3 regions of the Nonomuraea helvata genome follow, and region 2 is predicted to be linked to each of the others. Evidence: riboswitches for the same ligand, from Rfam matches in the RefSeq annotation. Region 2 holds a riboswitch; each other region holds the start of a gene.
What was found. Region 2 has a riboswitch for thiamine pyrophosphate ahead of ABD830_RS40540 (purine-cytosine permease family protein). Riboswitches for the same ligand answer to the same signal wherever they lie in the genome.

Region 1 (7,017 bases), on a different contig from region 2:
GCGCTTGGCGAACTCCGCCGTGGCCGCCCCCGGGTCCTCCGCGTCCGTGATCGCGCGTACGACCACCACCCGGCTCACCCCGTACGACATCACCTCGTCCAGGTTGGCGAGGTCGATGCCGCCGATCCCGAACCACGGCCGTGCGGTCTCCAGCGCGGCCGCGTGCCTGAGCAGCGGCGGGCCGGGCGCCGGGCGGCCGGGCTTGGTGGGGGTGGGCCAGACGGGGCCGCAGCAGAAGTAGTCGACGCCCGGCTCCACGGCCGCGGCGGAAGCCTCGGCGGCGGAGTGGGTGGACCGTCCGATGACGATGTCGTCGCCGAGTATCTCTCGCGCGACCGTCACAGGAAGGTCGTCCTGCCCCAGATGGAGCACGTCGGGCCGGGCGGCATAGGCGATGTCCGCCCGGTCGTTGACGGCCAGCAGTTTGCCGTGCCGGTCGCAGGCGTCGCGGAAGACTTCGAGGAGTGCGAGTTCTTCGCGTGCCTCCAGGCCCTTCTCCCGCAGCTGGATGATGTCCACGCCGGCGGCCAGCACCGAATCGAGGAACTCTGCCAGGTCGCCGCGGTCGCGGCGGCCGTCGGTGCAGAGATAGAGGCGCGCCTCAGAAACCGAGGGCTTGGGCACGCCGCTTGACCTCCGTATGACGGCCGGCCTTGATCGCCTGGATGGGCGACCCCGGCAGCGACTCGTCTGGGGTGAAGAGCCAGCGCAGCGACTCGACATCGTCGTAGCCGGCGTCCTGCAGCACGGTCAGCGTGCCGGGCAGGCCCTTCATCACGTCCTTTCCGTCGAGGAACACCGCAGGCACCTGCGGCCCGCCGCTGCCGCGGCGCACGCCGAGCAGCTTGTGGTCCTTGAGGAGTTGCTTGGCCCGCCCGATCGAAAGGTCAAGGCGCGAGGCCACTTCGGGGAGAGTGAGCCACTCTTCTACGAGCTGGTCGGTCTCCCGGTCGATCTGTGCAACAGAAAGCGTCACGAAACCACAACTACCACATGGCGTGCTTGCTCAAACAACACAATCCCGTAGGGGGACATCTGGATCTACCAGGCGTTCCGCGTCGAGGCGGTGCCCCGCGTCGATGATCCGGCGCCCCTGTACGAGGTCCCGCGGCCGGTCCACGGCGAGCACCGCGGCGAGCGCGTCGTCGGCGGTGAGCCAGACGGCCGACCACTTGCCCGCCGGGTCGCCGCGGTAGACGAGCCGCTCCCCCGCCGGATGGTGGCCGGCGTACTGCACCATGTGGCCGAACTGCTCCGACCAGAAGTACGGGACGGGATCGTAGGCCACGTCCTCGCCCAGCAGGCTCGCGGCGGCGACCTCGGGGGCGTTGAGCGCGGTGTCCCAGTGCTCGACCCTGAGCCTGGTCTGCCAGCGGCGCGACCACCAGGCGGCGCAGTCGCCGACGGCGACCGTGTCGGGCAGCGAGGCACGCAGGTGCTCGTCCACGACCACGCCGTTGTGCAGGTCGATGTCGGCGCCGGTGAGCCATTCGACGGCCGGGCGGACGCCGATGCCGGTGACGACCACGTGGGCCTCCACGAACTCACCGCCGACCAGGCGCACGCCGCCCTCGTCCACGGAGTCGACCATGGTGCCGAGCCGCAGGTCGATCTCGTCGTACCAGCGCTGGGTGCGGGCCCCGATCTCGGCGCCGACGGCGGCCGCGAGCGGCGCGGGACCGGCCTCGATCACCGTCACCGCGCAGCCGGCGCGGCGGGCGGCGGTGGCCACCTCGGCGCCGATCCAGCCCGCGCCGATGACGGCGACGCGGGCGCCGGCGACGAGCATGGCCCTGAGCTCGTGGGCGTCGTCGATCGTGCGCAGCACGTGCTGCGGGCCGTCGCCGGGCAGCCTGATCGGCTCGGCCCCGGTGGCGATGACCAGCCCGTCGTAGCCCACCTCGCCCTCGGTGGTCTCGACGACGCCCTCGCGCAGCGACTTGGCGCTGACGCCCGGGCGGAAGTCCACGTCGATCGCGGCCAGGTCGGTGCCGACGTAGCTGGTGTCGGCGTCGCCGAACAGCACGGCCTTCGACAGCGGCGGGCGGTCGTAGGGGCGATGGCGCTCCTCACCGATCAGAGTGATCCTTCCGCCGAATCCCCGCGAGCGCAGCGCTTCCACGGTGCGCACCCCGGCCAGGCCGGCTCCTACCACCACGACATGATTCACGTTCATGACCATAACGGGGGCGGTGCCGGGCCGTCGCGCCGAGGCCGTAGGCTTGAGGCGGAAAGACGCGCGGGAGTCCGGCCGTAACCGGGCTGAGAGGAAGGCTTCACCGGGCCTTCGACCGCAAGACACCTGATCCGGATCATGCCGGCGAAGGGAGCGCGGATGGATGTGATCGTGGGCGCCGGCGTCGTCGGGCTCTCCGTGGCCTGGCGGCTGGCCCGCGACGGGCGGCCGGTCACTCTCGTCGACCCCGCCCCTGCCTCGGGCGCCTCGCACGCGGCCGCGGGCATGCTGGCACCGGTCAGCGAGGTCTCCTACACCGAGGCGCCGCTGCTGCGGCTGGGCGCGGCGTCGCTGCGCCGCTGGCCCGGCTTCGCCGCCGAGCTGGCCGCCGACGCGGGCCTGCCGGGTGCCGAGGCCCTGGACCTGCGTTCCGACGGGACGCTCGACGTGGCGTTCGGGGCCGACGACCTGGCGGCGCTGGACGAGCTGGCCGCGTACATGGAGAAGCTGGAGCTGCCCGTCGAGCGGCTGAGCGGGCGCGAGTGCCGCCGCCTGGAGCCCATGCTGGCGCCCTCCGTGCGGGGCGGGCTGCTGGCCCCCGGCGACGCCTGGGTGGACCCGCGGCGGGTGACCGCGGCGCTGCTCGCCGCCCTCGACCGGCTGGGAGTCCCGCTGGTACGGGCTCGCGTCGGCGAGCTGCTGCGCGACGGCGGCGGCCGGGTCACGGGGGTACGCCTCGAGCCGCCCGGCGGTGAGACGCCCAGTCAGACGCCCAGTCAGACGCCCAGTCCCGCCGCCAGCGCGGAACCGGGCGGACGGGCGTCCGAGATACGGGCGGAGCGGGTCGTCCTGGCGGCCGGGGCGTGGAGCGCCGGGCTGGCCGAGGTGCCGGTGCGGCCGGTCAAGGGGCAGATCATGCGGTTGCGTTCCCCGCAGCCGCTGCTCACCCGCTGCGTACGCGGCACCGTGCACGGCACGCCGGTCTACCTCGTCCCCCGGGGTGACGGCGAGCTGGTGGTCGGGGCGACCCAGGAGGAGATGGGGTTCGACACCCGGGTGACCGCGGGCGGGCTGTACGAGCTGCTGCGGGACGCCAGGGAGCTGGTGCCGGGCGTCACCGAGCTGGAGGTCGCCGACGTCGTGGCCGGGCTGCGGCCGGGCACGCCGGACAACCTGCCCGTCATCGGCCCGAGCGGCACCCCGGGGCTCGCGTTGGCCACCGGGCACCACCGGGGCGGCGTGCTGCTGGCGCCGTTGACGGCCGACATCCTGCGGGGCGAAGAGGGCGAGCTGGCGGCGTTGTGCGCGCCTGGAAGGTTTCGGGAAATTTCATGATTGTGACGATCAACGGGGCCGCGCACGAGGTGGCCGACGGCATGACCGTGGCGCAGGCCGTACGCAGACTGACCTCGGCCACCACCGGGGTGGCCGTGGCCGTGAACGACGAGGTGGTCACGCGGAGCTCGTGGGAGACGACCTCACTCAGCGACCGTGACCGGGTGGAGGTTCTGACGGCGGTGCAAGGTGGATGATCTGATCATCGCCGGGGAGAAGTTCGGTTCCCGGCTCATCATGGGGACCGGCGGCGCACCCTCGCTCGACGTGCTCGACCAGGCGCTGGCCGCGTCCGGCACCGAGATCACCACGGTGGCCATGCGGCGGCTCGACCCCGATGCCCGCGGCTCGGTCCTCGACGTGCTGCGCAAGCGGGACATCAAGGTGCTGCCCAACACGGCCGGCTGCTTCACCGCGGGCGAGGCCGTGCTGACGGCGCGGCTGGCCAGGGAGGCGCTCGGCACGAACTGGGTCAAGCTCGAGGTCATCGCCGACGAGCGGACGCTGCTGCCCGACCCGATCGAGACGTTCGACGCGGCCGAGCGGCTGGTGGCCGACGGGTTCGTGGTGCTGCCGTACATCGGGGACGATCCCGCGCTGGCCCGCAGGCTGGAGCAGGCGGGCTGCGCGGCCGTGATGCCGCTGGGCGCGCCGATCGGCTCGGGCCTCGGCATCCGCAACCCGCACAACATCGAGCTGATCGTCGAGGCCGCGTCGGTGCCGGTGGTGCTCGACGCGGGCATCGGCACGGCGAGCGACGCCGCGCTGGCGATGGAGCTGGGCTGCGACGCCGTGCTGCTGGCCACGGCGGTGACCAGGGCGCAGCGGCCCGATCTCATGGCGGCGGCCATGAAGGGTGCCGTGGTCTCGGGACGGCTGGCGCGGCTGGCGGGACGCATCCCGCGCAGGCGCTACGCCGAGGCGTCCTCCCCGATGACCCCCTGAGCCCGATGACCCCCTGAGCCCGATGACCACTGAGCCCGATGACCCCCTGAGCCCGATGACCACTGAGCCCGATGACCCCCTGAGGGAGGTGCTCACTCAAGGCGCCGGGCACCTCTGAGGCGCCTGGTGCGGACGTGCGCGCGGGGGCGTTCGACAGGAACGTCTCCGCATCGGTTTAGGGCGGCAAGGCCCTGCCGATGGCAAAACGCCCGTAAACTCAGCGGGGTGGACACGACGACTGCGGACCCCCTGGTCGGGCGGCTTCTCGACGGACGCTACCGCATCGAGAGCCGGATCGCCCGGGGCGGTATGGCGACGGTCTACCTCGCGCTGGACGTCCGGCTGGACCGGACGGTGGCGCTGAAGGTGATGCACCGCTCGCTCGCCGAGGACCCGGCGTTCGTCAGGAGGTTCATCGGCGAGGCCAAGTCGGTCGCCAGCCTCTCGCACCCCAACGTGGTGCACGTCTTCGACCAGGGCACCGACAACGACGTGGTCTACCTGTCGATGGAGTACGTGCCCGGCAAAACGCTCCGCGACATCCTGCGCGAGCGCGGCAGGCTGCCCGCCCGCGAGGCCCTCGAGATCATGATCCCGGTGCTCGCCGCCCTCGGCGCGGCTCACCAGGCCGGGATGGTCCACCGCGACGTCAAGCCGGAGAACGTCCTGATGACCGACGACGGCCGGGTCAAGGTCGTCGACTTCGGTCTGGCCAGGGCCATCGAGGCCACCAACCAGACCCGCACCGGCGTGATGATCGGCACGATCGGCTACATGGCTCCCGAGCAGGTCACGCTCGGCGCCACAGACGTGCGCAGCGACGTCTACGCCGCGGGCATCATGCTGTTCGAGCTGGTCACGGGGCAGCAGCCGTACGACGGCCAGACGCCGATGTCGGTCGCCTACCGGCACGTCCACGACACCGTGCCCGCGCCGTCGTCGCTGGTCCCCGAGGTGCCGCCGCTGATCGACACGCTGGTGACGCACGCGACGGCCCGCGAGCCGGCCGACCGCCCCGCCGACGCCACCGCGATGCTCGTGGCGGCCGTCGACGCGCACCGGATGCTGCCGCGGCTGACCAACCCGCCGATGTCCCACTCCCAGCCGCACACCCGTACGTTCTCCGCCGCCCACTCGGCGCCGCAGGCCGCGCCGGCCCACACCCTGATCCAGCCGCGGGAGGAGGCGCCGAAGCGGCGGGGGTTCCGGCCCAACTGGTTCCTGGTGGTGCTCGCCGCCGTGATGGTGGTCGCGGTGGGCCTGACCGGCTGGTTCTTCGCGCAGCCCGAGCTGGTCCGCGTGCCCGACCTGGTCGGCAAGAACCTGGAGCTGGCCAGGAAGAGCGCCGTCGCGGCCGGGTTCAAGGTGCAAGAGGGCAAGGGCCTCAACGACGAGAAGGTGGAGGCCGGCCTGGTCCTGAGCAGCGACCCGCCCGCCAACACCGAGGTGAAGAAGGGCGCCACGATCACGCTGGTGCCTTCGCTCGGCCCCAAGCGGATCATCGTGCCCAACACCGGCGGCATGAGCGGCGACGAGGCCCGCTCCGCGATCGCCGCCGCCGGGCTGACCGTGGGCGTGGTCAAGCGGCTGGCCAACCAGGTGGTCGAACGCGGCAAGGTGATCCGCACCTCGCCGCAGGTGGGCGAGAAGGTGCGGGAGGGCTCCAAGGTCGACATCTTCGTCAGCGCCGGAATGGTCATGCCCGACGTCAACGGCATGCCCAAGGACGAGGCCGCCGGATATCTGGGCCAGCAGGGCTTCCAGGTGCAGGTCAACGAGGTGGACGACGACGCCGAGCCGTGCACGGTCATCGCCCAGACGCCCAAGGCGAAGGCCGAGGTGGACAAGGGGGCGCAGGTCGCGATCACGGTGGCGCGGTGCCAGACGGACTTCTTCGACTGGTTCCGCGGCGACAACGAGGCCCGCGACGACCAGCAGAACAGCCTGGTGCCGTCGGTGATCGGCAAGAACGTCAGGGACGCCAAGGCGGATCTGGAGGCACAAGGGTTCAAGGTCCGGGTGCAGAAGCTCGGCAACGCCGGGGTCGTGCAGTTCCAGCGGCCCCTGCCGGGCAGCGAGCGCCCGACGGGCAGCACGGTCATCCTCTGGCAGTGAGGGGCCGCGCCGCGCCCGGGTGACGCGCGCCCGGGCGTGGCGGCCGGGGCTTGGAGCATGACACGAAAAGTCCTGGCCATGAGGGCGGTCAGTTCGGAGTTCTTGCGGATGGACCGGGCACGAAGCGCATGTGTGTACTTCTGACATGCCCGACACACTGACCGACTTCAACGCCAGGCCCCCGGATGCCGCCGAGGAGGAGCTGCTCACCTGCTGCGCCTCCCGGACCTTCGCCGCGAAGGTGGCGGCGCGCAGGCCGTACCGGGATCTCGGCGAGCTCACGGCGGCCGCCGACGCGGCCGTCAGGGAGCTCGCGTGGGACGACGTGCTGGAGGCGCTCGCGGCGCACCCGAGGATCGGGGAGCGGGCCGCCGGGGACGGCAGGGGGGCGTCCTGGTCCCGGCAGGAGCAGTCGGGGGTGGACGACGGGGTACGCCAGGCGCTCG
Region 2 (7,017 bases):
GGGCGGAGGCGCTGTTCACCGAGGGGATGGCGCACGAGCTGGCCTTCTGGAACGTCCCGTAGCCGCCGTACGCTGGTGGCATGCCGGAACTTCCTGAAGTGGAGTCTCTCACCCACTTCCTGCGCGAGCGGGCCGTGGGACGTACGGTTCTCGGGGTCGACGTCGTGGCCATCCAGGCGCTCAAGACGTTCGACCCGCCTGTGACCGCGCTCGGCGGGCTGACCGTCACCGGCGTGTCGCGGCACGGCAAGTTCCTCGACCTCGACTGCGACGGCCTCCACCTGGTCATCCACCTGGCCAGGGCGGGGTGGCTGCGCTGGCGCGACGACCTCTCGGGCGCGAAGCCGGTGCGTCCTGGCAAGGGGCCGCTGGCGGTACGGGTCCGGCTGGCGCCCGACGACGAGGGGCTGGCGCCCGGGTTCGAGCTGACGGAGGCGGGGACGCAGAAGCGCCTCGCCGTCTATGTCACGAAAAATCCGCAGGAAATCCCCGGCATCGCCTCTCTCGGCCCCGACCCCCTCCACGAGTCCTTCACCGTCGACGCGCTCAAGCGCATCGTGAGCGGCAACCGCACCCAGATCAAGGGGCTGCTGCGCGACCAGAAGGTCATCGCGGGCATCGGGAACGCGTACTCGGACGAGGTGCTGCACGCGGCCAGGATGTCCCCGTTCAAGATCGCGTCGTCGTTGACGGACGCGCAGATCGCCGACCTGCACGAGGCCATCGTCACCACGTTGGGCGAGGCGGTGGAGCGGGCGCACGGGCTGGCGGCCAAGGACCTCAAGGCGGAGAAGAAGTCCGGGCTGCGCGTCCACAACCGTGCGGGGCAGCCGTGCGACGTGTGCGGTGACACGATCCGCGAGGTCTCCTTCGCCGACTCGTCCCTGCAGTACTGCCCCACCTGCCAGACCGGAGGCAAGCCGCTCGCGGACCGGCGCCTGTCCCGCCTGCTGAAATGAGCCGCGTTCCGGTTACTGCTCAGGAGGTCGGTTCTCTCTTGTAACCGGGACATGTTTTCGGCGAGCATGGGCACCGTGGAATCACACGATCACTGCGACAGCACGATGGACGACGACTACGACGTGCGTCAGTGGGACACGCGCGAGGACTGCGAGGTCCGTCAGATACTCGACCGCATCGCGGACAAGTGGTCGCTGCTCGTGATCGCGCTGCTCGACTGCCAGAGCCTGCGCTTCACCCAGCTCCGCCGCGAGATCGACGGCGTCAGCCAGCGCATGCTCAGCGTGACGCTGCGCCAGCTCGAGCGCGACGGCCTGGTCACCCGCACGGTCCACCCCGTCGTGCCGCCGAGGGTCGACTACGCGCTGACGCCGCTCGGCCGTACGCTCCACCAGACCATCAAGACGCTGGTCACCTGGACGGAGGAGCACCAGCAGGAGATCGCCGCCGCGCGTGCCGCTTATGACTCGAGGCGCGAGATGATGGAAGCATGACCGTTCCTGAGATCGAGGCCAGTGCAGTTCCCGACGATGCCTACCTGCTCGACGTCCGAGAGCAGGACGAGTGGGTCGCGGGGCACGCGCCTGAGGCAGTCCACATCCCCATGACCCAGATCCAGGGGCGGGTGGACGAGGTGCCCGGCGACCGCACGGTCTACGTCGTCTGCCGGGTGGGTGGCCGGTCCCTGCAGGTGGCGGCCTGGCTCAACCAGCTCGGGCGCGACGCGGTCAACGTCGGCGGCGGCATGCAGTCGTGGGAGTTCGCGCGCCGCCCGATGGTGAGCGAGACCGGGCAAACGCCCTTCGTGGCGTAAAAAGCTCAAAAAGCGGGCGTAAAGCCTCCCTGTGGCATTTCCGCCGCCACTGAGGCATGATGAGGGCGCCAACTTCAGATCGTCGCGGGAGCTCGGGGTTCGCCGGGCTGAGAGGGCAGCAGAGATCCGCTGCCGACCGCCTGAACCTGTCCGGGTAATGCCGGCGTAGGGAGTGTGCGATGACGCATGTCGCCGACGAAGTTCCCCTGACCCTCGAGGGCAGGCCGCCGAAGACCCTGGGCGTGCTCGACCAGGGTGCGCTCTGGGCGAACCTCGGCGTCAGCCTTCTGGGCTTCTCCGGGGCGCTGCTCCTGCTCGACCCGCTCGGCGGCGCCCCGCTCAGCCTGACCGCCGCGCTGGTGGCCGTCGTGGTGGGCAGCCTCGTCGGCACGGCCATGGTGGGCCTGTCCGCCGTCCCGGGCACGCGGACGGGGCAGCCCGCGATGGTGCTGCTGCGGGGGCTGTTCGGGGCGCGGATCTCGTACGTGCCCACGGTGCTGAACATCGTGCAGATGATCGGCTGGGGCGCGTTCGAGCTGTGGGTGATCGCCAAGGCCGCCGGCGCGATCTTCGGCGCGGTGCCGTACCAGGTGTGGGTGATCGCGGCAGGGGCGCTGACCACCGCGCTCACCATCTGGCCGCTCGGGTCGGTGCGGATCCTGCGGCGGTACGTCACCATCGGCGTGATCGTGTCGATGGTGTGGTTCGCCTGGTTCTTCCTGACCCGGGCGCCCGTGCACACCGGCGGGTCCTGGGCGGCGTTCGCCCCGGCCGTGGACTACGTGATCGCGCTGTCGGTGTCGTGGGTGCCGATGGCGGCGGACTTCGCCCGGCACTCCCGGTCGAGCGGGGCCGCGTTCACCGGCGTGGTCGGCGGGTACACGCTGGCGCAGGTGGCCTGCCTGGGGCTCGGCGTGTACGCGGTGGCCCTGGCGGGGGCGGACGCGGTGCAGGCCGACGGGACGTCGGTGTTCGGCCCGTTCGTCGCGGTGCCGTTGGGCGCGCTGTTCTTCGCGATCCTGGTGCTGCGCGAGACCGACCAGTCGTTCGCCAACGTCTACTCCACCACGCTCTCGCTGCAGAACCTGATGCCGCGCGTGGACCGGCGCATCTTCTCCACCGCCATCGGCGTGCTGACCGTCGCGATCGCCCTGTTCGTGGACGTCAACTCGTACGGGGCGTTCCTGGGCGTGATCGGGGCGGTGTTCGTGCCGATGTTCGCGGTGCTGGCCGTGGACTACTTCGTGCTCGGCGGCTCGCACAGCTGGAACACCGAGGAGCACGCGCCGTCGCGCTGGTCGAGGCTGGTGCCGTGGGCACTCGGCTTCGTGGCGTACTGGCTGACGACCTCCACGCCCACGCTCCCGCAGTGGGACGCCTACTGGCAGTCGGTCCGCGAGGCCATCGGCTTCACCCGGCAGTCGTGGATGAACGGGGCGCTCGGCGCGGCCGTCGTGGCCGCGCTGGTCACCCTGCTCATCGGCGTGTTGACGCGCGCTGCTCGACGTTGAGCAGGTGCTGCTTGGCCGCCGGGCCGCCCGCGTAGTCGCCGATCCCGCCGTCCTCGCGCACCACCCGGTGGCACGGCACGATCACGCACACGGGGTTGGAGGCCAGCGCGTTGCCGATCGCCCGCAGCGCGCGCGGTCTGCCGATGCTCGCGCCGATCTCCTCCAAGGTCGTCGTCGTGCCGTACGGGATCGCCATCGTCTTCTGCAGCACCGTGCGGGCGAACGGCGTGGCCAGCGTCAGGTTCACCGGTGTGGCGAACGCGCGCAGGCGGCCGGAGAAGTACGCGTCGAGCTCCCTGCGCACCGGGTCGAGCCGGCGGGCGTCCTGCCCGATGAAGCTGCCCACATGCCTGGTGAGCAGCTCGAACACATTGTTCTCCGGCTCGAAGCTGCACGCCACGATGCCCTTGGCCGTCACCGCGAGCACCAGCCTGCCGACGGCGCCGTCATAGGTGCCGAACGCGATGTCAGGGGGCGTCTCACCTCGATAGGTGCTGGAGGTCACGCGCAACAGGGCCTCAAGATCGCCACTCGACATGCGCCCACCCGTCCCCACCCACCGAGAATCACCGTGACCGCAGCGTATCGGACGGATCGCCCGACGGACCCACCTTGCCACGTGCACTATGGAGGAGTGGGGGACGAATGGGCCGGGAGTGACGACGAGATAGCTCGTGCTGCCCTCGCCAGTTCGCCCAACGCCGTCGTGGTCGTCGACCGGGACCAGAGCGTGCTGGTCTGGAACGAGGCTGCCGAGCGGCTGTTCGGGTGGACGGCGGAGGAGATGCTCGGGCGCCGGGCGCCGATCGTGCCCGGCGAGCTCACCGCCGAGCACAACGCCGTCCTGGAGCGCGTACGCACCGGCGGCCAGGTCTCGGTCCGGACCAAACGCCTGCGCGGCGACGGGACCGTTCTGGACGTCCGGGTCGACATCAGCGCGCTGCGCCTGGGCAGCGCCGTGGCCGGGTACGTCTGCGTCCACCATCTCGCGCGCGCCGACGAGCTGGCCAGGAACCGCATGGCCCGCAGGGCGCGGCTGGTGCGCAGGCTGACCGACGTGGTCGGCGACATCAACTCCGAACTTGAGCTCTCCGCCGTGCTCGACCGGATCTCGGCCAGCCTCACCGAGCTCACGGGGGCGGACGCGGGCGGGTTCGTGCTGATCGAGGGCGACCGGTTACGCCTGGTCAGCACGTACCAGCTGCCGGCCGCCATCAGGGGCACCACCACGGACCTTCGTACGAGTCTCGTGGACAAGCTCTTACGCACCGGCAAGACCGTCCTGCTGCAGTCGGACGAGCTGGACGACCTGGTGTGGGCCCGGCTGAAGGGCCTGCACACGATCGCGCTCGGCCTGGCCGCCGTCGGCGGGCGCCCCTACGGGGCCCTGTACGCGTTGTTCGCCGAGAGCACGCCAGGACACCTCGAGCTGGAGCTGCTGGAGCTGCTGGCCGGACACGCCGGCATCGCCGTCGGCAACGCGGTGGCCTACCAGGAGGCGGTGCGGCAGCGGGCGCACGAGCAGGCCGTCTTCGACGCCAGCGCCGACGGCATCGCGGTGCTCGACGAGGCCGGCCGCGTGGTGCGGTGGAACCCGGCCGCCGTCGAGCTCACCGCGTTCCCCGCCGAGGCCGTCATCGGCGGGCCACCGCCGTTCCCGCTGCCCAAGCCGGGCGAGAAGGTCACGTTCCAGATGGAGACCGGGCGGTGGCTGGACGTCGTGAGCGCGCGGATCGAGGAGACCGGCGAAGTGGTCATCGACTTCCGCGACGTGACCACGGCCAAGGAGCTCGAGGAGGCCAAGGACCTGTTCCTGGCCACGACCAGCCACGAGCTGCGTACGCCCATCACGATCGTGCGCGGGTTCGCCAGCACGCTCGACAGGCGCTGGGACAAGATGAGCGACCCCGAGCGCCGCTCGGCCGTCCACACGATCGCCGAGCGCGCCAGGTCGCTGGGTGAGCTCATGGACCACCTGCTGCTCGGCGCCAGGGCGGGGGCGGACGAGCTGAAGGTGCGCATCGAGGAGTTCGACCTGGCGGAACGGATCGACGCGGCCACCCTGGGGCTGCCCGCGCTGTCGGACAAGCACCGGGTCGAGGTGGACATCCACGACGGGCTGCCGTACGTGCTGGGTGACGCGCTGGCCACGGACATCGTCCTGGGGCAGCTGCTGGAGAACGCGTTCAAGTACTCGCCCGAGGGCGGACTGATCAGCGTGGCGGCCTGGCCGGAGGACGACAACGTCGTCGTGGTCGTGGATGACGAAGGCGTGGGTATCGCGCCGACTGACCGCGAGCGGATCTTTGAGAGGTTTGTCCAGGTGGACAGCGGGGACCGGAGAAGGTTTGGTGGAGTAGGGCTCGGTCTTTACATCGTCCGCAGCCTTGCGAGAGCCCAGGGCGGAGATGTGAGCGCCCATCCGCGACCGGAAGGGGGGACGAGAATGCGGCTCTTACTACGAGCTGTTTCCCCTATCCGATCCGACACACCGATGCGGTAACGAGGTGGTCACAGTTCCGCTGATCTATCGTCCAATGTGCACAAGCTGTGATCGAGATGCGGTTTCTGGGATCGAGTAACGGGGCATTTCGGTCGTACCGGGGAGTGTTCCCGCGGGGGGCACAGGGAACGGGGAGGTGGGTGTGTCAAGCGTGGTGCTGCTGCCGTACGCGCCGTCCAGCGTCGCCGTCGCCCGCCAGCGTCTGAGCAATGAGCTGCAGGACAGCGGGGTTTTTTTCCGCGGCGATCGACGATGCCGTGCTGGTGGTGAGCGAGCTGCTGAGCAACGCGCTTAGGCATGCGCACCCCCTGCCGTCGGGCATGGTCAGAGTGGCCTGGCTGCGGAGTGACGATCACCTCGAGGTGGCGGTGAGCGACGGGGGCGCGGCGACCGAGCCGCGGGCCGGCCGCCCGACCCTCTCATCGCTCGGGGGCCGGGGGCTCGGCATCGTGGAGTACGTGGCGGAGAGCTGGGGGGTCCGGCACGACGGCGACACGACGACGGTGTGGGCCATCCTGCCCGCTCCTCGAGCGTCGCTGAACGGGCAGGTCAAGGCCCTTAAAGAGGCCGGCTAGCGAGCACTGCCCGCTCGCCCGCGGCCCACGCCGTGGAGACCAGCAGGTAGAGCGCGCCCGCGAGCGGGAGCACCAGCGTGGCGAGCACGGAGCCGTACGGCATCCACGGCAGAAGCCTCCTCAGCCACTGCGGTTGATCTTCTGCAACTTTGATGTTTCGGGCGGAAAGCCACGCCACCGCTGCGACCAGCGCGATGACCATAACAAAGACCAAAACCGGCATGCTGACCAGACCGTAATTAGCTACCACGCCCGCCACCTGCTGCCCCAGGGGAGCCCCGAACAGGTCATGGCCCACCAGTGCGGTCGGATGCGTGGCCACCCGGTACATCAGCCACATGAACGGCAGCTGCGCCAGCATGGGCAGGTATCCGGCGAAGGGCGAGGTGCCTTCCTTGGCGAAGAGCGCGGACATCTCCCCGGACAGGCGCTCAGGGTTGCGCGCGTGGCGTTTCTGCAGCTCGCGCAGCTTGGGGGCGAGCCGTTCGCGGATCTTCATCGCGCGGTCCCTGCGTACGTTGAGCGGCAGCAGCATGAGCCGTACGGCCAGGGTGAACAGCACGATCCCGAGCGCGGCGCTGCCCCCGGACATGTTGACGACGAACGTGACAAGAGAATCGATCATGAGCCCTACTTCGAGTGTTCGAAAGGATC
Region 3 (7,017 bases), on a different contig from region 2:
CGCCTCCAGCCCGGTCACCTCGTCACGCTGCCTCACCCGCAGCTCGCGCCAGTCGCCGTCCGCCCGCTCGACGGCGTCCACGAACCGGAGCCGCGATCCGGCGGCGGTGTCAGTGAACCGGGTGTTGGACAGCCCCCGGCCTTCCCCCAGAACCATCAGCTCGACCAGCGGCTGCACCCGGAACGGAGCCACGGGGCTCGGTGCGGGCGACGCGGTCCCGAGCCTCACGATGCGGGCCGGAGCGTCTTCGGGCCGCTCGAGTACCAGGTCGAGTGAGCCGGTACGCCACTGGATTGTTCTGCTCGTCATCACGTTCCTAAAGCCGGACATATGGTGCGGTTTAGCTATGAAAACGTTTATCAAGCGATGTGGCAAGGGGACCACGGGAAATGGTCTGATAACGCTTTCAACACGAGATGCCGTGAAGGAGCATGACCACGCGTTCGCGCGGGTTTCCCAGGGGTCCTGGGCCGAGGTCAGCCGGCGGGTGGAGCGGTGCTTTTGCGCACGACCAGGCGCGGGGTCGACCGCGCCGCCGCGACCGGCACGCCTGCCAGCCTGCCGAGCAGGAAGTCGACCGCCATGCGCCCCAGTTCGGCGAAGTCCTGGCTCATCGTGGTCAGCGAAGGAGTCCAGATCTCGGCCAGCGGATGGTCGTCGAAGCCGACGACGCTGACGTCCTCGGGGACCCGCGAGCCCTCGTCCTGCAAGGCCTTGATCACGCCGAAGGCGACCTCGTCGTTGCCGCACAGCACCGCGGTCACGTCGTCGCGCCTGGCCAGGCGCGCGCCGGCCTCGAGGCCCGAGCGCGGGGTCCCGTCACTCTCCACGATCTCCGGAACCGGGGCTCCCGCCGCCTCCAGCGCCTCCCGCCAGCCCAGCAGCCGCCCGCTCGGCCGGCCGGAGGCCGGTATCCCCACGTGGTGCACGGTGCGATGGCCCAGTCCGAGCAGGTAGTTCGTCGCATCCCGCGCGCCGGCGTGATCGTCGAACAAGGCGCGCGGGACGCTCCTGCCCTGCCCTGCGGAGGACACCGCCGCCACGGGGAGCGTGTCGGGCAATGCCGCCAGCGCCCGGCTGCCCTGGATATCGAACTCGAGCACGATCATCCCGGCGAGCGGCTGGTCGAGCGCGAGGTCCACGGCCACCCGCGCCGACTCCTCGTCGTCGCCGTCCAGCATCGTCAGGGCGACCACCAGGCCGACCGCGCGGGCGGCCTCCTCGATCCCCCGTATCGTGCTGGCATAACCGTATCGGGTGGTGTCGCTGGTCAGCACGCTGATGATGGAGCGCCGGCCAGTCACCAGGGCGCGCGCCGCGGCGTTAGGGCGGTATCCCAGCTCCTGGATCGCGCGTAGGACCTGCCTGCGCTTGTCGGCGCTCACCGGCGCGGACCCGCTCAGCACCCGAGACACCGTGGGGACGGACACGCCGGCGGCCTTCGCCACGTCCGCGAGGATGGGAGGGCGGGTGTGCGGGCGGCGGGTCACACCGGTAAGCGTACATACCAGGAGGTGAAGGCTCAGACGGGCGGCTCCTCCGCCTCTGACAGGCACGCGAGCTGCGTGGCCAGGGTGGCTCGCCCAAGGAGATCGCTCGCGCACTCGGGATCACCCGTCAGCGGCGGCCCCCTGATCCGCGCGGTCATGGCCGAGGCCTGATCCGACCAGCCGCTGAGCGAGGCGGCGGGCTGCTGGGTCGGGGGTAGGTGTGGACGGCGGGTCGTGGGACGATGCGGCGTTCACCTGGTTGCGCACGGGTGACGTGGCGGTGCTGGGGGAGCGGCGGCCGCCGGCGTTGGAGAGCTGTCGCAGCGATCGCCCGCGGCCCCGCCGGCGCCGTTACCGGTGCCGCCCAGTCGCGCGCGCGTAGCTTGGAGGCCAGCCGGGTCTTTCCGACACCGGTCTTCCCTTCGATGAGGGCCACGGCCGGTGGCTGCAACACCGTCGACACCAGCCGGGCGAGCTCTTCGCCGCGCCCGACCAGCGTCGGCGACACCAGTCGCCGCCTCGATACACGGGACTCCCGCAACCCTGACCCGGCTCGTCTGATACCGCTGCCGGTAGCCTCCGCCGGGCTCCAGGCTGACCGGGCGGCCGGTTCCGGCCCCGGCTCGCTCCGAGCACGTCCGTGATCAATCCTGGAGGCGGTGTTTCCAAAGATCACGACGTGGAGGCGTCGGTGATCGCGCGGTGGTACGGATTGCCATCAAATGGCACGCCCCCGACACCAATGGATGGTGCTTCTGATCCTCTGCTAACGTTCACCGTGACGCGGGGTGCCCGGGAGGCCGGGCTGAGATCACACCCGTCGAACCTGATCTAGTTCGCACTAGCGAAGGGACGTCATCGGTGACTTTTTGTGAGCAGATGTGGATGCGCACGGCCACGTTGCTCGAGGCGATCCACGACCACCCGTTCAACACCGCGCTCCGCGACGGCACCCTCGACCGGGACCGCTTCGCGTTCTACCTGGTCCAGGACGGCCGCTATCTGGTGGCCTACTCCAAGGTGCTCGCGACGGCCTCGGCCCGCGCCACCGACCCGGCCGACGCCGCGTTCTTCGCCCGGAGCGCGCACACGGCGCTGGTCGTCGAGCGTGGCCTGCACGCCGGCTACCTGCAGCAGTTCGGCCTGGCGGCCGCCGAGACGGAAGCCGTCGCCACCTCGCCCACCTGCCTGGCCTACTCCTCCTATCTGCAGGCCACGGCCCTGGCCGCCCCCTTGCCCGTGCTCGCCGCCGCCGTGCTGCCCTGCTTCTGGGTCTACCAGGACGTCGGCACGGCGCTGCTCGAGCGCACGGCGGAGGTCGCCGACCACCCGTACCGGAGCTGGATCGCCACCTACTCCGACCCGTCCTTCGCGGCCTCGGTGGAGCAGGCCAGGGCGCTCGTGGACCGGCTGGCCGAGCTCGCCGACCCGGGGACGCGCCGGGCGATGGAGGAGGCGTTCTGCCGGGCCACCGAGTACGAGTGGATGTTCTGGGACAGCGCGTGGCGCCTCGAGAGCTGGCCCACGGAGCGGTGGCTGGCCGGACACCCCGCCGTCACGCGAACGACTCGCTGAGCTCCCTGCGCAGCTCGTGGGCCTGGTGCAGGTAGTGGCGGGCCAGCACGGAGCGCCCGGACGAGTGGTACAGCTCGCCCAGCGACTGGTACGTGTCGGCCTCGCCGCTCCGGTCCCCGAGCTGCTGGAAGATCACCAGTGAGCGCTCCAGCTGGTCGGAGCCGTCCGACCGGTCGCCCCTGGCCACCTGGAGCCCGCCCAGGTTCCGCATCGCGTACGCGCCGCAGTGCCGATCCCCGAGAGCCTCGAAGATGTCCAGCGCGTGCCCCTGGAAGCGCATGGCCCGGTCGGACTCGGCGACCAGGTCGTACAGGCGGCCGAGCTGCATCGACACGCAGCCCTCGCGGTGGGCGTCGCCGAGCTCCTCGGCCAGCCGCAGGGCGTCCCCGAGCCACCTGGAGGCCTGGCGCACGTCGCGCAGCGACAGGTAGACGCGCCCGATCGCCTGCCGCGCGTACGCCTCGCCGCTCCTGTCCCCGATGGCCAGGAACATGGCCAGCGCGTGCCTGAAGGATCCGAGCGCCCTGAGATGCCGGCCGGAGAACTGGTTGACCGCCGCCAGCCCGCAGATCGAGATCGCCTCGCTCCGCGTGTCGCCCAGCTCGTGGAAGATGACCCGCGCCCGCCGGAACATGTCGCCGGCCTCGGCGTAGCGGTCCTGGTAGACGCAGACCTGTGCCAGGCCGCGGAGCATGGCGGCCTCGCCGTGGCGGTCGCCGGCCGCGCGGGCGCTGTCCAGGGCGACGCGGTGCGTGGTCTGCCACTCCTCCAGGCGGCAGTGCAGGTCGAAGTACGGCACCAGGGTCGCGGCCAGCCCCCACGCGGACTGGGCCAGGCCCGCGTCGGCGGCCAGCCGTACGGCCTCGACCAGGGAGTCCTGCTCGGCGTCGAACCACGCCAGCGGCTCGGCGGTCAGGCGGCCGAGGGTCTCCCGCTCCAGGCTCCAGCGGGGCGCCCCGTCGGACGTCAGCCCGAACAGGGTGGTCGGCAGCTGCGTGGCAGCGTGTTCGGCGGCGGTCAGCCAGCCGCCGAGCACCCTGACGAGCGCGTGCCGTTCGGCGCCGTCGATGGTGGGGGCGCCCGCCTTCTCCTTCGCGGCGCAGCGGACCAGGTCGTGCAGGCGGTAGCGGGGCTGGCCGACGGGGTCGGTGCCGGCCAGGCGCAGCAGGTTGGCGTCCACGAGGGTGTCGACCACGGTGTCCGACCGGTGCCGGTCGAGCACGGCGTCGGCCACCCAGCCGGGCACGGACTGCGAGCCGAGCAGGCCGAGCGCGCGGAGGGCCAGGGCCGCGTCGCCGGGGAGCCGGCGGTAGCTGAGCTCGAACGAGCCGCGTACCTCGAGGTCGCCGGCGCGCAGCTCGTCGAGGCGGCTCGTCTCGTCGTCCAGCCGCTGCCGCAGCACGTTCAGCGGCCAGCCGGGCCGCCCGGCCAGCCGGGCCCCCGCCACCCTGACGGCCAGCGGCAGGTGGCCGCAGGAGTGCATGATCGCCTGCGCGGCCTCGCGCTCCGCGGCCACCCGCTCGGCGCCGACGATCTTGCCGAGGAGCTCCTCGGACTCCGCGGGCGCCAGCACGTCGAGCTCGAGCTGGAGGGCGCCCGGCAGTTCCGCGATCCGCCGCCGGCTCGTGACGAGCACCGCGCAGCCGTGGCCGGGCAGCAGGGCGCGTACCTGCGCGGTGTCGGCGGCGTCGTCGAGGAAGACCAGCATGGGCCGCCGGGCCAGCAGGGACCGGTACAGGGAGGCCCGCTCGCGCAGCGTGGGCGGCAGGGCCGGCTCCGCGACGCCGAGCGCGCGCAGCGCCTCGGCGAGCAGGTCGAGGGGGTCGGCCGGCGTCGCCTCGGTGCCGCCCAGGCAGAGGTAGAGCTGCCCGGCCGGGTATTCGGCGCGCAGGGCGTGCGCGCAGTGGACGGCCAGCGCCGACTTGCCGACGCCGGGCGGCCCGGTCACCACGGCGATCGAAGGGGGCCCGTCCGGCGGCCGCTCGCCTGCCGACAGGGCCTGGGTCAGGGCCGCCACGTCCGCCGCCCTGCCGGTGAAGTCCGGCACGTCCGCCGGGAGCTGGTGGGGCGTGAAGTCCGGCACGTCCGCGGGAAGCTGGTGGGGCGCGGCGGCGGGCGCCGCAGGCGGGTCGCCCGCCGTCACGGGCGCGGGCGCCGGGTCGCCCGCCAGCACGGAGGCGTGCACGTCACGCAGGTCCTGCCCCGGCTCGATGCCCAGCTCGTCCACGAGCTGCCGCCTGATCGTGGTGTAGGCGTGCAGCGCCTCGGCCCGCCGGCCACTGTGGTGCAGGGCGAGGATCAGCCGCTGCCACAGATCCTCCCGGTAGGGGTGCTCGCCGATCAGCGCGCGCAGGTCGTCGATCGCGCCGGCGTGCTCGCCGCGGGCCAGCTTCAGCTCGGCCAGCTCCTCGGCCGCGGCCAGCCGGGCCTGGGTGAGCGCGCGCAGCCGCCCGTCCCACAGCGGGCTGGCGGGCAGGTCGCCGAGCGGTGTCCCGCGCCATAACGCCAGCGCGCGGCGTAAGTGCTCGAAGGCCTCATCGGTACGGCCCGCCGCCCGCGCCCCGGTCACCAGCTCCTCGAACCGCAGGGCGTCCAGCCGGTCCGTATCGAGCTCGATCGCGTAGCCGGAGGCCTGGGCCACGATCTGGACCCCGGCCGAGCGCAGCGAGCTCACGTACGTGCGCAGGTTGGCCACGGCGGACGACGGCTGCACCCGCGGCCACAGCACCTCGACGAGCACGTCCGAGCTGACCACCTGATTGGCGTCCAGCAGCAGCGAGGCGAGCAGGAGCCTGGGCTTCCTGCCCGCGATCCGAAGGGGCCCTTCAGGACCCCGGACCTGCAGCGGCCCGAGAACACTGAATACGGGCTGTTCAACCACCATGACCGCGCGTTCTCCTGAGCTGGACGCCGGGCGGGGCGCCCGTGGGTGAGGCGTATCAAGCTGGAAGGGCCTTTATACCGATTTTGGATGTTATTTGTATGCAGTACTCGCAATCTTGGTCCCCAGCAAGAGCGCTTCGAAAGATCCAACGGACAGTTCGCGGTGCCGGGCGGGGACCACCCCCTCCTGGCGCGCGCAGAAAGGTATCCGCATGAGACCCAGAGGGGTGCTTACGGCCGGGGTTGCCCTGTTCTTCAGCCTCGCCACGAGCTCGATCGCGACGGCGGCGTGGGCCGCCCCGACCCCGACCCCTTCGGCATCGCCTTCGCCGAAGGAGGACGAGGGGGAGATGGGCAACCCGCCGAACCAGGTGGACGTCCCGCCGGTCTCGACCCTGGCCGCCCCGAGCTTCCAGCTCCCGTTCCCGTGCGGCCAGACCTGGACGGGCAACAACAGTGGGAGCAGCGCCCACAGGGCGTGGGAGATCGACTTCAACCGAGGCAGCACGCCCGACGCCGACAAGGGTGACACCGTGGTCGCCGCCGCGGCCGGCACCGTGGTCATCTCCGCCCACCAGGGCTCGACCAACGGTTACGGCAACCTGGTCAAGATCGACCACGGTGGTGGCTGGACCTCGTACTACGCCCACCTGAACTCCCGCGCCGTCTCGGCCGGCGCCCAGGTGGCCCAGGGCCAGAAGATCGGCACCGTGGGCAACACCAGCAAGCCGGGCAACAACATCAGCCCCCACCTCCACTACGAGGTGCGCAACGGCTCCAACTACCCGGCCAACATCAAGAAGGCCGTCTTCAACGGCGTCACCTTCGGCTACCCGATCGCCTCGGTGACCTCGAAGAACAAGTGCGGTGGTGGCGGCGGCTCCACCAACCCGCACACCCCCGAGTCCGTCTGCGGCAGCGGCTACAAGGTGATCGACTCCCAGGCCCTCGGCTCGAACGGCACGGTCTACCTGACCTACAACTCCGCCAACGGCAACAACTGCGTGGCCACGATCAAGAAGACCTCGCTCGGCAAGGCCAGCGCCACCAGCGCGTACCTCGAGATCAA

Region 1: linked by a shared signal. The riboswitch ahead of ABD830_RS05510 (FAD-dependent oxidoreductase) and the one ahead of ABD830_RS40540 (purine-cytosine permease family protein) in region 2 are both predicted to bind thiamine pyrophosphate.
Region 3: linked by a shared signal. The riboswitch ahead of tenA (thiaminase II) and the one ahead of ABD830_RS40540 (purine-cytosine permease family protein) in region 2 are both predicted to bind thiamine pyrophosphate.

Annotation. Positions count from the first base shown of each region.
Region 1 covers NZ_BAAAXV010000001.1:1,211,686-1,218,702, forward strand. The annotation lists gene thiE (thiamine phosphate synthase) at 1-624, opposite strand, end outside; gene ABD830_RS05500 (Rv2175c family DNA-binding protein) at 602-976, opposite strand; gene ABD830_RS05505 (NAD(P)/FAD-dependent oxidoreductase) at 1,007-2,170, opposite strand; TPP riboswitch at 2,230-2,346, shown strand; gene ABD830_RS05510 (FAD-dependent oxidoreductase) at 2,336-3,511, shown strand; gene thiS (sulfur carrier protein ThiS) at 3,508-3,708, shown strand; gene ABD830_RS05520 (thiazole synthase) at 3,701-4,456, shown strand; gene pknB (Stk1 family PASTA domain-containing Ser/Thr kinase) at 4,682-6,571, shown strand; gene uraD (2-oxo-4-hydroxy-4-carboxy-5-ureidoimidazoline decarboxylase) at 6,717-7,017, shown strand, end outside.
Region 2 covers NZ_BAAAXV010000009.1:1,599,600-1,606,616, reverse strand. The annotation lists gene ABD830_RS40560 (TenA family protein) at 1-62, shown strand, start outside; gene ABD830_RS40555 (Fpg/Nei family DNA glycosylase) at 81-959, shown strand; gene ABD830_RS40550 (winged helix-turn-helix transcriptional regulator) at 1,065-1,454, shown strand; gene ABD830_RS40545 (rhodanese-like domain-containing protein) at 1,451-1,774, shown strand; TPP riboswitch at 1,849-1,963, shown strand; gene ABD830_RS40540 (purine-cytosine permease family protein) at 1,954-3,285, shown strand; gene ABD830_RS40535 (methylated-DNA--[protein]-cysteine S-methyltransferase) at 3,251-3,823, opposite strand; gene ABD830_RS40530 (sensor histidine kinase) at 3,920-5,788, shown strand; gene ABD830_RS40525 (ATP-binding protein) at 5,998-6,363, shown strand; gene ABD830_RS40520 (YidC/Oxa1 family membrane protein insertase) at 6,347-6,988, opposite strand.
Region 3 covers NZ_BAAAXV010000002.1:453,107-460,123, reverse strand. The annotation lists gene ABD830_RS17980 (glycoside hydrolase family 36 protein) at 1-309, opposite strand, end outside; gene ABD830_RS17975 (LacI family DNA-binding transcriptional regulator) at 477-1,490, opposite strand; TPP riboswitch at 2,265-2,360, shown strand; gene tenA (thiaminase II) at 2,352-3,065, shown strand; gene ABD830_RS17965 (AfsR/SARP family transcriptional regulator) at 3,046-5,949, opposite strand; gene ABD830_RS17960 (M23 family metallopeptidase) at 6,161-7,017, shown strand, end outside.